DNA from 3 places in the Methylobacterium sp. CM6247 genome. Region 3 is predicted to be linked to each of the others. Evidence: predicted binding sites of a transcription regulator. Region 3 holds the regulator's gene; each other region holds the start of a gene.

Region 1 (4,646 bases), 5.0 Mb from region 3:
GCCATCGGCGCGGGCGACGAAGCGGGCGCGCGGCGGCTGGCCACCTCCGCCTCGATCCACGGCATCATCGTCTCGGGCATCCTCGTCCTCGCCATGCTGCCCTTCCTGCCGACCATCCTGTCCTGGATCGGAGCCGACGCCGAGACGCTGCCCGTCGCCGAGCGCTTCCTCTGGATCGCCCTGCCCTCGAACATGCTCATGGGGCCGGGCATGATGTTCTCGGGCCTGCTTCGCGCGGTTGGGGCGGCGCGCCAGGCGATGTACGTGACGCTGGGCGGCGCCATCGTCACCGCCGGCCTCGATCCGCTCCTCATCTTCACGGCGGGGCTGGGGATCGACGGAGCCGCCATCACCACCTGCGTGGCGCGGGCGACCTTCGCCCTCGTCGGCCTGTGGGGCGTGCGCCAGCACCGGATGCTCGCCACGCCGAGTGTCGCGGATGTGATCTCGGACGCGCCCATCGTCTTCCGGATCGCCCTGCCCGCCGTGCTCACCAATCTCGCCCCCTCGGTGGCGAGCGCCTTCATCGCCCATGCGCTGGCCAAGTTCGGCGCCGTGGCGGTGGCCGGCAACGTGGTGATCGACCGGCTGACGCCGGTGGCCTTCGGCGGCCTCTTCGCCATGTCCGGCTCCATTGGCCCGATCCTCGGCCAGAATTGGGGAGCGGGGCGGTTCGACCGGATGCGCGGCGTGCTGAGGAACGGCGCGTTGGTGACGGCGGTCTATGTCGTGGTGGTCTGGGCCGCCCTGATCGCCTTTCGCGGGCCGTTGACGGGCCTGTTCGAACTGACCGGGACCGCCGCCGACCTGTTCGTCTTCTTCTGCCTCGTGAGCGGAGGCGTGTGGTTCTTCACCGGGCTACTGTTCCTCGCCAACGCCTCGTTCAACAATCTCGGCTTTCCCTTCCTGTCGACCTTCCTCAATTGGGGCCGCGCCACCATCGGAACCGTGCCCCCGGCGCTTCTCGGCGGCTATCTCTATGGCCCCGAGGGCATCATCGCCGGGGTGGGGTTCGGCTCCATCGCCTTCGGGGCGATCGGCATCGCCCTCGCCTTCCGGACGGTGACGCAGCTCGAGCAACGGGCCGGTTTCGCGCGCGAATTAGCCTCGAAGGCCGATGCGGATGCCTCCGGGGGCGATATTCCGGCCCCGGAGAGGTCGAACGCACTGGTTTAGAGCCGGGACGGGCATGATCTCGGGCTGGTAAGTACGACTGGGATGCGACAGAGTTCGCGTCTCGACAGCAGGCCGAAGCAATTCGGCCTGGCCGCGATGGGATCAAGAGGCTGCCGCCATGTTCAACCTGTTCGATCTCTTGCAGGCGCAGGGCGGCATGGACCCCAATGGTTTCATGGGCGCCAACGGTTTCGGCCAGCAATTCGGATTGTCGCCGGACCAGACTCGTCGGGCCATGGAAGCGCTGATGCCGGCCCTGACGCTCGGCCTCCAGCGCAACGCCGCCGCCGATCCCACCGGCTTCACCCAGATGTTCAGCTTCATGGACCCGGCCGCGCTCACCGCCCCGCAGGCCAAGCCGCAGATGGATGCCATGATGCGCCAGCTCTTCGGCTCGCAGCATCTGAGCCAGGCCGTACTGCAACAGGCGGCTGCGGTGAGCGGCGTGGCGACGCCCGCCCTCCGGCAGATGCTGCCGCTCATGGCCGGCATGGTCGTGGCGGGGATCGTCCACGTGATGATGAATCCGGGGCAGCCCGCTCCCCAGCCCGCGCCTCCCCCGCCCTCGCCCTTCGGCATCCCGACCCATCCCTATTGGACCGAGATGATGAACGGCTTCATGAAAGCGAGCGGTGCGATGCTGTCTTCGCCGATGCAGGCCGGCCCCCCTACTCGCACCGCCCCGGCACAGAAGAGCCTGCCGCCCGCACGCCTGTTCCCGGCGGCCCGACCGGCGCAGGATTCTTCCCCCACGCCCGAATCCCGTCAGGCCTCGGCCGGCGCGCAGCAAGGTGCTGCGCTGAACCCGTTCGATCTGTTGCAGCAGATGTTTCAGTCCGGGCTGGAGGTTCAGCAGGAAAACGCCAGGACGATGCAGAGCCTGTTCGACAGCCTGTGGCGTGACGGCATGGCGTCCGTAGGCCCGTCGAAAGCCAACACCCCGACGCCGAACCGACCCGGCCAGACGCGGCGCTGAAGCCGGCGCCGCACGAGACGCGCGGGGCACGAACGCTCAAATACTCCGGGTGAAAGCCTGCGCGACAGACTCGTAAAGCTCGCGGACCCGGTTGGTGTAATTCAGCAGCGCCGTGACGATCCCCAGGACGATCACGCTGGCAATCAGGGCGTATTCGATCGCGGACATCCCGCTTGTATCTCGAGCGAACCGCGAAGCGCTTCGTGAAAGACGGGACGAAGGGCCAGCCGAGGACGCGATCGGCTTGGCGACCGCAGATGTCACATCGTTTTTTTCAGAAATCGTCATCGAGCGAGGCGATCCCTGAAGAAGCAGCGCCCGCCTTCCTACGACGAAAATCATTGCCGACGGTTTAAACAAATACCGGCGAAACGCCGTCGGACTTCCAATGGGTACGTGCCCCTCTGCCAACGCGACCAGGGGCTCGACATCCGGTTCGATGTCCCACGATCCGGCAGCGACGGCCCAGCGCTTTCACCGCTCACATCGTCATTCCGCGTCACCGGGTTGCCCGGCCCCGAAGGGCCGAGCCAAAGGCGCGCTAGACATCACTATGCAGGACGAGACGGATCGGGTCTCGCCCTATCGAAAACGCGTGCCGCAAGCCCGCGACCGGGGCTGCCGACCATCAAGCTTTTCCGGATTCCTTGCGCAGCGCGTCGATCCGTTTGGAGGCCTCGGCCTTGTCCAGATCCGGCTCGAACGAGTCGGGTGATTTCGCCTCCTCCGACAAGGTCTTGAGATAGGAAGCCTGCGCGCCGGTCATCGGCTCGTCGCCCGTGGTCCATTCGCTCGGATCCTTGATCCGGTTCGATGCATCGCCACCCGCCGTCTTCGGGTTCTCGTTCTCGTCCGTCGCCTGCTTCTTCGTCATCGCTCGACCTCGTTCATGAATTGTTCTCTCCATAACGAGGCGGTCGCCGATGAGTTCCGAACCCTGACCATCCCCGGGATGCGGGGTGTAAGCCTCACTTCGCCACGATCCTTCGTTCCGGCAACCGGCGGCCATATCGTTGGTGCCCCGCTAGCCCGGCAGAAGTCCCGCCTGACGGTAGGTGTCGATCGCCGCATCGTAGACGGAGAGATCCGACCGGCTTCTCGCCAGAAGTTGCGCGCCGGCGATGGCCGCGAAGATGGCCCAGGCTCTCGACGTGGCGGTCTCGGCGGTGACCGGGGATGCGGCGGTCAGCTGTCTGCCGATCCAGGCCACGTTCACCTCGGCGAAAGCTCGCACCTCCGCCTTCACGTCGTCCGGCAGGTCGTCGTGCTCGGCGGCCATCATGCTGCCGAGGCACATTCGGTTGTCGTTCTGGAGCGCCGCGCGGAACGTGTCGGGGTAGCGCCGCAGACAGGCGACCGGATCCGGACATGCGTCCGATAGGGCCTCCAGGGCAGCGAACGCATCTTCCCGGTAGCGCCGTGCCACCGCCGCCCCCAGGGCAGCCTTGCCGGGGAAATAATAGTGGATGCTCGCCGCCTTGATTCCCACCTCCTCCGCGAGATCGCGGAAGTTCAGGCCGCCATAGCCGCGTGCCTGCGCGGTCAGCCTTGCGGCGTTCAGGATCAGTTCCCGGGTGCTCTCACTCATCCTCCGCTTGTACACCTGCATTCTATCGATTGGCAGGTAGACGTTGACGTGTCGTCATCGACCTGCATGGTGTATCTACCAACTGGCAGATAGAGAGCGTTGCCCATGAAAATCTACGACCGTGAGGCGGGTCCCCACCCCGCACGAATCCGCATCGTCCTCGCCGAGAAGGGGCTGGAGGAAAGGATCGAGTTCGTCAGTATCGACCTCATCGCCGCCGAGCAGAAGCAGCCTGGTTTCCTGGCGATGAACCCGATCGGGAAGGTCCCGGTCCTCGAACTCGATGACGGAACGATCATCACCGAATCCACGGCGATCACGGAATATCTCGACAACCTGGACGGCCATCCGACCCTCACGGGTACGACACCGCGTGACAAAGGCATCATCCATATGATGCAGCGACGCGCCGAGATGATGCTGATCGATGCCGTCGACGATTATTTCCATTACGGCACCCCCGGCCTCGGCGGCGCGCTGCGGCCATGGCGGATGCCGGATTGGAGCGGGGCCAAAGAATGGGGGCAGCGGCGCGGCGCCTATGCCGTCGCCAACATGCCCTATTTCAACGATCTGGTGGCGAAGCAGCCCTTTCTCGCCGGAGAGGGCTTCTCGATGCCGGACATCACCTTGTTCGCCGGGCTGATGTTCGCCGAGATCGTCGGCCTGCCGATCGCCCCGGAACTCACCGCCCTTCACGACTGGCGCGGCAAGGTCGCCGATCGTCCGGCCGTGAAGAACCGCAGCGGACAGGTCCCGAGGCCGGAAGACCTGGCGCGATACGGCGACGCGGCTTAGGGCCTGTTCGGGCTGTTTTTCCAGGGCTTCGCCTCATCCTGCTGAGGTGCCGCATAGCGGCCTCGCAGGAGCCTTCCAGGGATCGCGTGACCACTGGAGGCCTCCTTC
Region 2 (4,646 bases), 1.2 Mb from region 3:
TCGCGGCCGGAGCCGCCTCCCTGCGGCTGATCATCCCGCGATGGCATCCGCACGCCGTGCTCACGCCAGTCCACATGGAGCCATGGGCCATCTTCCGGTCCGGGATACTCCACGTGCCAGCGAATTTCGAGGCGTGCCTGCCGCTGCGCGAGCGCCCCGTATTTCAGCGCATTCGTCGCCAGTTCGTGCAGGGCCAGGGCGAAGATCTGGACCGTCGAGGAGCGCAGCGCGATCGCCGCCGGCCCGTTCATGCTGACGCGGGAGGCGCCGCCGTCGAGCGCGGCCACTTCGCTCCGGATCAACTCGTCGAAACTGACTCTCTCACCCTCGGCGAGGCGGGACAGTAATCCCTGCACACGGGCGAGGGCCGCCAGGCGCGGGCCGTAGCGCGCCCGGAAATCGGCGAGATCCGTGCTGTTGCGTAGGGTCTTGTCGACGGTGGCGCGCACCACGCCCATGAGATTGCGGGTGCGGTGCTGCAGCTCCGCCACGAGCACGCTCATATGCTCGGCCGTCTCCTTCTCCTCGGTGATGTCCCGGCCGACGCCGCCGATCCAGCACACGGCACCGGCCGCGTCGCGCATGGGAAAATCGGTGTCCCGCAGCCAGCGGATGCCGCCGTCACTGGGCCGCCTGACGCGATACTCGAAGGTGACGCTCTCGCCCGTCCGGACCCGTTGCAGGCTCTCGACCGCACGCTCGCGGTCTTCCGGCACGATCAGCTCGACCCAGCTGGTCATGTGGTCGCCGGCGACTGCCGTCGCACGGTCGAGACCGTAGATCGTCTCGAAGGCAGGCGTGAGATAGACCCACTCGAAGGTCGAGGCGTCGCGCATCCAGAGCACGTTGGAAGAGGCTTCGCCGAATTGGCTGAGGCGCTCCTCGCTCTCGCGCAACGCCGTCTCGGCTTTCCTGCGCGCCGTCACATCGCTGGCCGTTCCCAGCCATTCCTTGATCTCGCCCCACTCCGTGAGCGTCGGCACGGCACGGGACAGGCTCCAGCCGAGCGACCCGTCGCTGCGGATCACCGCATGTTCCAGCTCGAAGATCGATCGCGTCGCGATTGCCCGGTCGATGGCGGCCCGGACCTCCGCCTGGTCGCCGGGGCGGATGTAGCGGTCGAGCCAGGTCTTGTTCGGCTGGTCCGTGGCGCTCCGGAAGGCGCGTCCCTCCAGCCGTTGCAGCTCCGACCAGTCCGGGCTCATCCGGTAGACGACGTCCGAACTGGCGGTGACGAAGGCACGGAAGCGCTCCTCGCTCTCCCGCAGGGCCGCCTCGGTGCGCTTGCGAGGTTGGATGTCCTTGAACAGGATGGCGACCCGCTGCTGTTCGGTGGTGCCGACGCGAAAGGCATAGACGTCGTACCAGCGCCCGATGGCGCTCGACCGGCGTTCGAACCGTTCCGCCACGCCGTTCAGGGAGATCCGGCCGAACGTCTCGAACCAGTTCGCCTCGAGCCCGGGGAGCAACTCCCGCATCGTCCGGCCGACGGCGTCGCCGAGCCCGGTCTGGTGACCGAATGCAGGATTGACGGAGAGGAACCGGTAATCGACCGGACGCTGCCGGTCGTCGAAGATCATCTCGACGATGCAGAAGCCCTCGTCGATGGAGTTGAACAGATGGCGGTACATCGCCTCGCTCTCCTCCAGTTTCGTTTGCGCGACCTCGTCTTGCAGACGCAGGATCTCTTCCTGAGCCGCCTTCCAGGCGGTGATCTCCTTGGCGGTGGTCGCCACGCCGTCGCCGAGTTTCACCACCGATTGGTAGAGCCAGCCGTCTCCTCGCTCGTGTGCGTAGCGGCGTTCGGCGACCGAGGACCGGCCTGTCTGCACGACCTGCCGAAAAGCCTCGAAGGTCCCTTCCTGAACCACGCCTGGACTGCGTTCGAGGAGGCTTTGTCCCCTCACCTCGCCGAGGTGCCGTTCCGACGTGTGGTTGTTCAACCGCCAGCGGAAATCGACGATCTCGCCCGAAGCGTCCCGGACAGCCTCGAAGACCTGGATCATGTCCATGGAACTGTCCAGCGTAGCCTGCAGCAGGTCACGGCTCAGCTTCAGCTCGGCCGTGTGCTCCCTCACCTCCCGTTCCAGTTCGGCACGATGCCACGCTTCGGTTTTGCGTAGTGCGTCATGGGCTTCCGTCAGGGCGCGGGTACGGTCCATGACCCGCTGCTCCAGTTCGCTCCTGCCGGCCCGTGCCTCATCGAGGGCGCCGGTCATGGCGTAAGCGGCGGAGGCGAAGTGCGTCAGCCGAGTGAGGAGCCTGAGATCCTCGCCGTCGAAGCCGCGACCGGGGTCATGGATGCCGGCCCAGAGCGTACCGACCGGCTCATCGCCGGCACGGAACGGCACCAGCAGGAGTTCCCGGATCAGCGGCTCGACACGGGCGGCCGGGAAGCGGGTATGGGGGTGGGAAAGCAGCAGGGGAATATTGCGGCTCACCACGAGTCCGCAGGGGCTCTCGTCGAAGGAGATCGAGCCGCCCATATGCGCAGCCCATGGTCCTGCGATTGCCGGCCAGTGGAAGCTTTTCGTCGGCTCTCCCGACCCGAGAATGCTGATGCCGGCCGACTCGGCCATGCCCATCTCGACGACAAGATCCGCCAGGCGCTGCAGGACCGTGTCCGGCCGGACGGCCAGCGCCTGGGCCAGTTCGGCCAGCGCATGGGCTTCTGCCTCGTAGTCGGGAGGCCGTACGGGACGCCTCAGCAACGCGTCGGTGATCAGGACCTCTTCGAGGCCGGCCAGCGCATCCGGTGACTCCGTGAGGGTCATCTCTCTTGGGTGCTCGTCGTTCGTTCGAGGTCGAAGCAGCCAGGAACACTGCGAGCGTACTCAATTTCGCTCTCCAGCGCGAATGTCATCAATCTTTCCGCGATAGGGCGCGCTGAATCAATTTAAACTTGTGCCGAAAGCCGAATACGCATTGGTCCAATCTCCAAGGTGCCGCATTCGCTCGAGACGGACCGATCGACGTCGAGGGGACGAGCCGGCGGTGCGCGCCCTATCCGTCCGCGTCCGTCCGGGATGCCCGGTCGCCGAGGATGAGGTCGAGCTCCCGAAAGACCGCCGCATTGCTCACCGGTTTCTCCAGCCGCCGAGCGGATGCGTATCGGTTCGGGATCGTCGCCAGATCGTAGCCGGTGGTGAACAGGAACGGTACGTCGAGGGCACGGAGGGCGTCGGCCACCGGGTAAACCTCGTCACCCCCGAGATTCACGTCCAGGATGGCGGCGTCGGGCGGCATCGGGCCTTTGAGGAGGGCGAGGGCGCCCTCGAGGGTGGCGATGGGCCCTAGCACCTCGGCGCCGGCATCGGACAAACCGCGCGACAGTTCGTCGGCCAGGAAGTACTCGTCCTCCACCACCAGGATACGCCGGCTGCAGAGCGTCCGCTTCGGCATCATGTCTACTCCCTTCCCCCGTTGTGAAACGGATGGAACCATGATGCCGTCAACGTCATCTTCTTCCATCACGTAGATTGCTTATGCGTCGAACCAGTCGGGTGGGGGGCGATTACTCAGCCCACCGGCCGGATCATCCCGTTTATAACGATGCGCTCCTGCGTGGGAGCGGACCCCGCGGGCGGACGAAACACGTCATGCGTCTTGAAACCGGTTCGGTTCGATGGCTCGCCGGCAAAAGCCGGATCCTCGTCGCCGGTTGACCCGAGGGCTGAAAATCGCGAGGAACAAAGGCCGAACGCGTTGCCTGCCTGCTGCCCCGTGCACCGATGTGACAGCCCAATCCGATGTCGAGCCCTGCCGACACTGCCCCCGTCCGCAAGATCATCCATATCGACATGGATGCGTTCTACGCATCCGTCGAGCAGCGCGACGATCCGGCTCTGCGAGGGCGGCCCCTGGCGGTCGGCGGGTCGCGCGAGCGCGGCGTGGTGGCGGCCGCCAGCTATGAGGCGCGAGCCTTCGGCGTGCGCTCGGCCATGCCCTCCGTCACGGCCCGGCGCCTGTGCCCCGACCTCGTCTTCGTCAAGCCGCGCTTCGAGGTCTATCGGGCGATCTCCGAAGAGATCCGCGCGGTCTTTGCCCAGCATACCGCGATCATCGAACCGGTGGCCCTCGACGAGGCCTATCTCGACGTCACCGAGAACCTGCAGGGGCTGGCCACCGCCACCGAGGTGGCGCGGGTGATCCGGGCGGAGATCCTCGCGCGGACCGGTCTCGTGGCATCGGCCGGCGTCTCCTACAACAAGTTCCTCGCGAAGGTCGCCTCGGACTTCCGCAAACCCGACGCGCTGTTCGTGATCACGCCCGTGATGGGCCCTGGCTTCGTCGAGGATCTGGCCATCGGCCGGTTCCACGGCGTCGGCCCCGTCACCGAGGCGAAGATGAAGCGCCTCGGCATCCTCACCGGCCGTGACTTGAAGGCCCGCTCCCTGGAAGAGCTGCAGGCGGCCTTCGGGAGCTCGGCGGCCTATTATCATTCGGTGGCGCGCGGCATCGACGAGCGGCAGGTGCGTGCCCATCGGATTCGGAAGTCGGTGGGGGCGGAGACCACCTTCTCGGAGGACCTCACCGAGTTCGATGCCATGGAGGCGCGACTGGCGCCGCTCATCGACAAGGTCTGGGCGTCCTGCAGCGCCAAGGGCGTCGCCGGCCGCACCGTCACGCTGAAGGTGAAATTCTCG
Region 3 (4,646 bases):
GAGGGGGCCGGCAGCTGGGCCGGGGCCGCATCGATGACCTTGACCAGCGACTTGGCGCCGGCATCGGCCTCCATCACCTGAGAGAAAAGCTTGGCAGGTAGATCGAGATAGACGCCGCCGGGGCGGCCCGAAACTGCGGCCCGGATGGCCCGCGCGACGGCAATGCCGATGTCGGCGGCGTGAAGAACGCGGAAGGCGGCCTTGCACAGGGGCTTAGCGATGGCGAGCTGGTCCATCTCCTCGTAATCGCCCTGCTGGAGATCGACGATCTCGCGCTCCGACGAGCCGGAAATAAGGATCATCGGGAAGCAGTTAGTCGTGGCGTTGGCCAGGGCCGTGAGGCCGTTGAGGAAGCCAGGCGCGGAAACCGTGAGGCAGATGCCGGGCTTCTTCGTCAGGAAGCCCGCGATGGCGGCGGCGTTGCCGGCGTGCTGCTCATGGCGAAAGGAGATGACCCGCATTCCTGCGGCCTGGGCGAGGCGACCGAGATCGGTGATCGGAATGCCGGGCACGCCGTAGATCGTGTTGATGTCATTGAGCTTCAGCGCGTCGATGACGAGGTGGAAGCCATCGGTGAGTTCCGGCTCGGCCGAAACGTCGACATCGATTCTCTGGGCCAAAGCTGACATCGTGTTCTCTCCCTGGTTCTTTGACGTTTTATTTTGATTGGCGGTCCGCAAAGTCGGCGAACCGATGACGTGAACTTTTCCGCTGCGGGATTTGGTTCTCTCTTGCAGCGCAAACCCGATTGTGATGCGGCTTCGGAGACCGCGGGATTCCTCGACGTTAAATCGACGTCCTGGCAGTGACTTTGGAGTTGGCGTTGCAGTGAAGTCGGCCAGCGTGACGTTTCATTCTCCCTCGACGGGGCGTGGATTTTCTTCAACGGGAATCCAAAAATTTATGATCTCTTTGGGTATTCCGCGCAGCTTAATCTTTGCGGTGACTTGATGGGGTCGATGGTGGACACAACCAAATCGCCATGTTTTATAATGCCTATCGCCAGTCGAGCGGCGTTCGCCGGCTGGCGATCCCGCGCCTGCCTCGAACAGAGAAGACGCTTTGACCCGATCTAGCAGTCGAAAACTGCTGTAAGCCCTCCGACCCGATAGGCAATTGGTGGCATACCAAATACCAACTGTCAAACGGATTTGCACGATTGTGCCGATCAGCATCGGATCGCTCGAACGCGAGGCTTCGCATGGCCGGTCGACACGGGAAGAATACAACTCCTTCCTTCATGGTAATCGGAAGTCTGCTCTTCGAACCGTAGCGAGGAAAGCGCCACTCAGCTTATGTTAAGAGCTTTGAGCGGGCCGAGGCATTCCTTGTATTTCAAACGCGAGTTTGGCATGCTTCACACCAAGTGTGCTCGCCCGCGTGTGCGAGTTTAAATTATTCTAGGTGGCATGAAAAATGGTTAAATCCGACACATTTCAAGTAAAGCCTATCGTTGCGACTTCAAGCTTGCGTGCATTGGCTTATGACGCGCTCAAAGAAGCAATCACGAACATGAACATTTATAATCAGCGTGAAGAGGTTCGCCTGGATGAGCGAAAGCTGTCCTTGAACCTTGGCGTGAGCCGCACCCCTGTGCGCGAAGCGCTGACGGTATTGGAGCAGGAAGGCTTCGTGCGGTTCGAGGCCCGTCGCGGTGTCTTCGTCATCAAGAAGTCGAAGAAAGAAATTGTCAGCATGATCCAGGCTTGGTCTGCCTTGGAGAGCATGGCTGCGCGCCTCGCCTGCGAGCGTGCCACCGACGAACAACTTCTCTGCCTGCGTGAGCACTTTCCAGAATTCTATGAAGGACGCCCGTCGGATCATCTCGACGAGTATTCGGAAGCCAACATTCGCTTCCACCAGAAGATCATTTCGCTCGGCCAGTGCGACGTGATCAAAGACATCACCAGCAACCTGCTGATGCATGTCCGCGGTATTCGCAACACCGCGCTGCGTCAGGGGGAACGCGCGGCCAACTCGATCAAGGAACACGTGGCGATCATCAAGGCATTGGAAGCGCGCGATGCAGATCTGGCGGAACGCCTCGTGCGCGAGCACGGCCTCGGCCTCGCCAGCCATGTCGAGAAATATGGTGACTATCTCGACTGATCGACGCTGCCGCCAGAGTACCCGCCATATCGCATGGCTCCCCGGCCGTCGGTGACCGACTAAGTCATCGGCGGGGACTGGGCGCGCGGCTCCGCCGGACACCGCGAAGGCCCGCCATACAGTGGCGGGGTAAGCCCCCGCGGCACGAAGCCCCATCGGATGATTGAAGGGCCCGGCGGGTGATACCGGCGGACGCCAAGCCGGCCCGCGGTAAGGCCGCTTGAGCGGAACATTGCACCTCAGGAACAAACTCTACCACCGGGTTAACGGAACCCTTGCAGAACACTTGCGGAACGTCTACCGTGTTCGTGTTTTGTTTCAGCGGCGTTAGTCGCGGCCATTGGCTTCAGTGGAAGAGTGATCTGTATGTTGACGCGTAAGCAGCTGGATCTTCTCCAATTCATCCAACAACGGATGCAGGAGAGTGGTGTCCCGCCCTCCTTCGACGAGATGAAGGACGCCCTCGATCTCAAATCGAAGTCGGGGATCCACCGGTTGATCACGGCCCTCGAAGAGCGCGGATTTCTGCGTCGTTTGCCGAATCGCGCCAGGGCGATCGAAGTGATCCGGATGCCTGAGAGCCTGACCGGTGCACCGGCGTCGAAGCCCGCTCCCGCCGGTGAAGTTCGCCGCTTCACGCCGAGCGTCGTCGAAGGCGGTCGGTCCAAGGCGATGCCGTCCCTGCGCCAGCCAACGACCCAGGCCCAGGACGAGAGCGGAAGGTCGATCACAATCCCGGTCATGGGACGGATCGCGGCCGGCACGCCGATCTCCGCCATACAGAACCAGAGCCATTCCGTGACGCTATCACCGGACTTCCTGGCCGGCGGCGAACATTACGCGCTGGAGGTCCGTGGCGATTCGATGATCGAAGCGGGTATCCTCGATGGTGATCTTGTCGTGATCAAGAAGCAGGACACTGCGAATACGGGCGACATCATCGTTGCCCTCATTGACGATGAAGAGGCCACATTGAAGCGCCTGCGTCGCCGCGGTTCCTCCATCGCTCTGGAAGCGGCAAACCCAGCCTACGAGACGAGGGTTCTGGGTCCGGATCGTGTTCAGATCCAGGGGCGGCTCGTCAGCCTGGTCCGTCGTTACTGAAGCCCGTCCGACTGCGTTTCGGATGACGGATCGCCGTCGTCGCCCTCGGGTTCTATGGGTTTCGGACTTGGTCCCGATTCCTTCGGAGGCGAAGGGGACGGCGTGACGACAGCGACCGCCCGCCGCCATGGCGGACGAGAATGAGGTTGGTGGGCGGACGTGACCTGCGGTCCTTCAGGGCCGAAACGGATGGCGGTGGCGCCGCGTAGGGCTAGGTATGCGCGATCGATGACGAAGCCGGCCCGGCAGTCTTTGGGAGCGTCACGGCGGGCGATGATCACACTCGCCCGTTCGCAATCCTCCGCGAAGGCCCGCTTGTCCTTGACGAGGGCGACGATCCGACCCGGTCCTAACTCGACGACGCATCCGACGGTATCGCATCGGCTTCTCGGCGAGGCTGCGACGGCGGCGACTTTCCGCGAATCGCCATCCGCCTTGAGCCATTGTTCGAGGACGAAGGCCGGCGGGCTGCCGAGAATGCTCAATCGGCCGTCCCCGTCGCGGAAGGCTGCACCGCCACCCTCACGGTCGATGTAGACGTCGTAACGCGGCGGCATGGTAGCGAGCACGACACCGAGAGCGGCCGGAGCAAGGCCGATCCAGCGTAAGCTCGAGACGGGAAGTGTCAGCAGGAGCAGGGCGAGAGCAAGCAGGCAGAGTGCCGTGCTGCCATAGGCCGGGACGACGAGCGTGGCGTGTCCGAACCCGCTGATCCAGCCGGAGATCGTGAGCATCCCGCGTACGGCGAGCCCCATCGCCCACCAGACCGGCTGGTCCAGTGCGAAGGGATAGGCGAGGATCCCAAGAACCGCCGCCGGCATCACCGCCAGGGAGACGAGGGGCAAGGTCAGGGCATTGCCGACGATGCCGAAGGGCTGGACGGTCTGGAAATGATAGGTCGCGAAGGGCGCCGTGGCGATCTGGGCGATCAAGGTCGTCGCCAGCGTGCCAAGGACCGCGACAGCCAGAAACCGCCAGGTTCGGGCCAAGAGGCCCGCACCTTCGCGTGGCGGCATCCAGCGATTGAGCGCACCGGCGCAAGCGATGAGGCCCGCAACCGCGCCGAACGACATCTGAAAGCTCGGGCCGAGAATCCCGTCCGGCTCGCGCGCGAGGGCGATGAGGGCAGCGAGCGCGAGGTTTCGCATGCTCAAAGCCGGGCGATCTACCAGGATCGCGCCGAGCATCACCAACGTCATGATGAGCGAGCGTTCGGCAGCGATATCCCAGCCCGAGAAGACGCAATAGGCCGTGACACCCACCATGGCGAAGCCGGCGGCGATCTTCTTGATCGGCCAAACCAGGGCGAGCCCCGGAATGAGGGCGAGCAGCGCGCGGACGAGCCAGAACACGACGCCGGCTGCGAGCACCATGTGGAGGCCGGAAATCGAGACGACGTGGTAGATTCCCGCCGCACGCAGAACCTCGTTGGT

What was found. The regulator LexA, encoded in region 3, represses DNA repair genes until DNA is damaged. The targets are predictions, from matches to a motif close to TGTTCNNNNTGTGTTCNG.
Region 1: the regulator LexA is predicted to act here: its motif matches at 3,037-3,054, upstream of ACYQOP_RS01945 (DUF3072 domain-containing protein).
Region 2: the regulator LexA is predicted to act here: its motif matches at 3,686-3,703, upstream of dinB (DNA polymerase IV).

Annotation. Positions count from the first base shown of each region.
Region 1 covers NZ_JBTXKX010000003.1:230,272-234,917, forward strand. Annotated here, with positions in the region: gene ACYQOP_RS01930 (MATE family efflux transporter) at 1-1,176, shown strand, start outside; gene ACYQOP_RS01935 (DUF937 domain-containing protein) at 1,295-2,152, shown strand; gene ACYQOP_RS01940 (Flp family type IVb pilin) at 2,189-2,320, opposite strand; gene ACYQOP_RS01945 (DUF3072 domain-containing protein) at 2,781-3,026, opposite strand; gene ACYQOP_RS01950 (TetR/AcrR family transcriptional regulator) at 3,177-3,740, opposite strand; gene ACYQOP_RS01955 (glutathione S-transferase family protein) at 3,846-4,538, shown strand.
Region 2 covers NZ_JBTXKX010000003.1:4,081,785-4,086,430, forward strand. Annotated here, with positions in the region: gene ACYQOP_RS20230 (PAS domain S-box protein) at 1-2,774, opposite strand, end outside; gene ACYQOP_RS20235 (response regulator) at 3,004-3,405, opposite strand; gene dinB (DNA polymerase IV) at 3,750-4,646, shown strand, end outside.
Region 3 covers NZ_JBTXKX010000003.1:5,257,594-5,262,239, forward strand. Annotated here, with positions in the region: gene oxc (oxalyl-CoA decarboxylase) at 1-629, opposite strand, end outside; gene ACYQOP_RS25940 (GntR family transcriptional regulator) at 1,417-2,109, shown strand; gene lexA (transcriptional repressor LexA) at 2,476-3,213, shown strand; gene ACYQOP_RS25950 (ComEC/Rec2 family competence protein) at 3,207-4,646, opposite strand, start outside.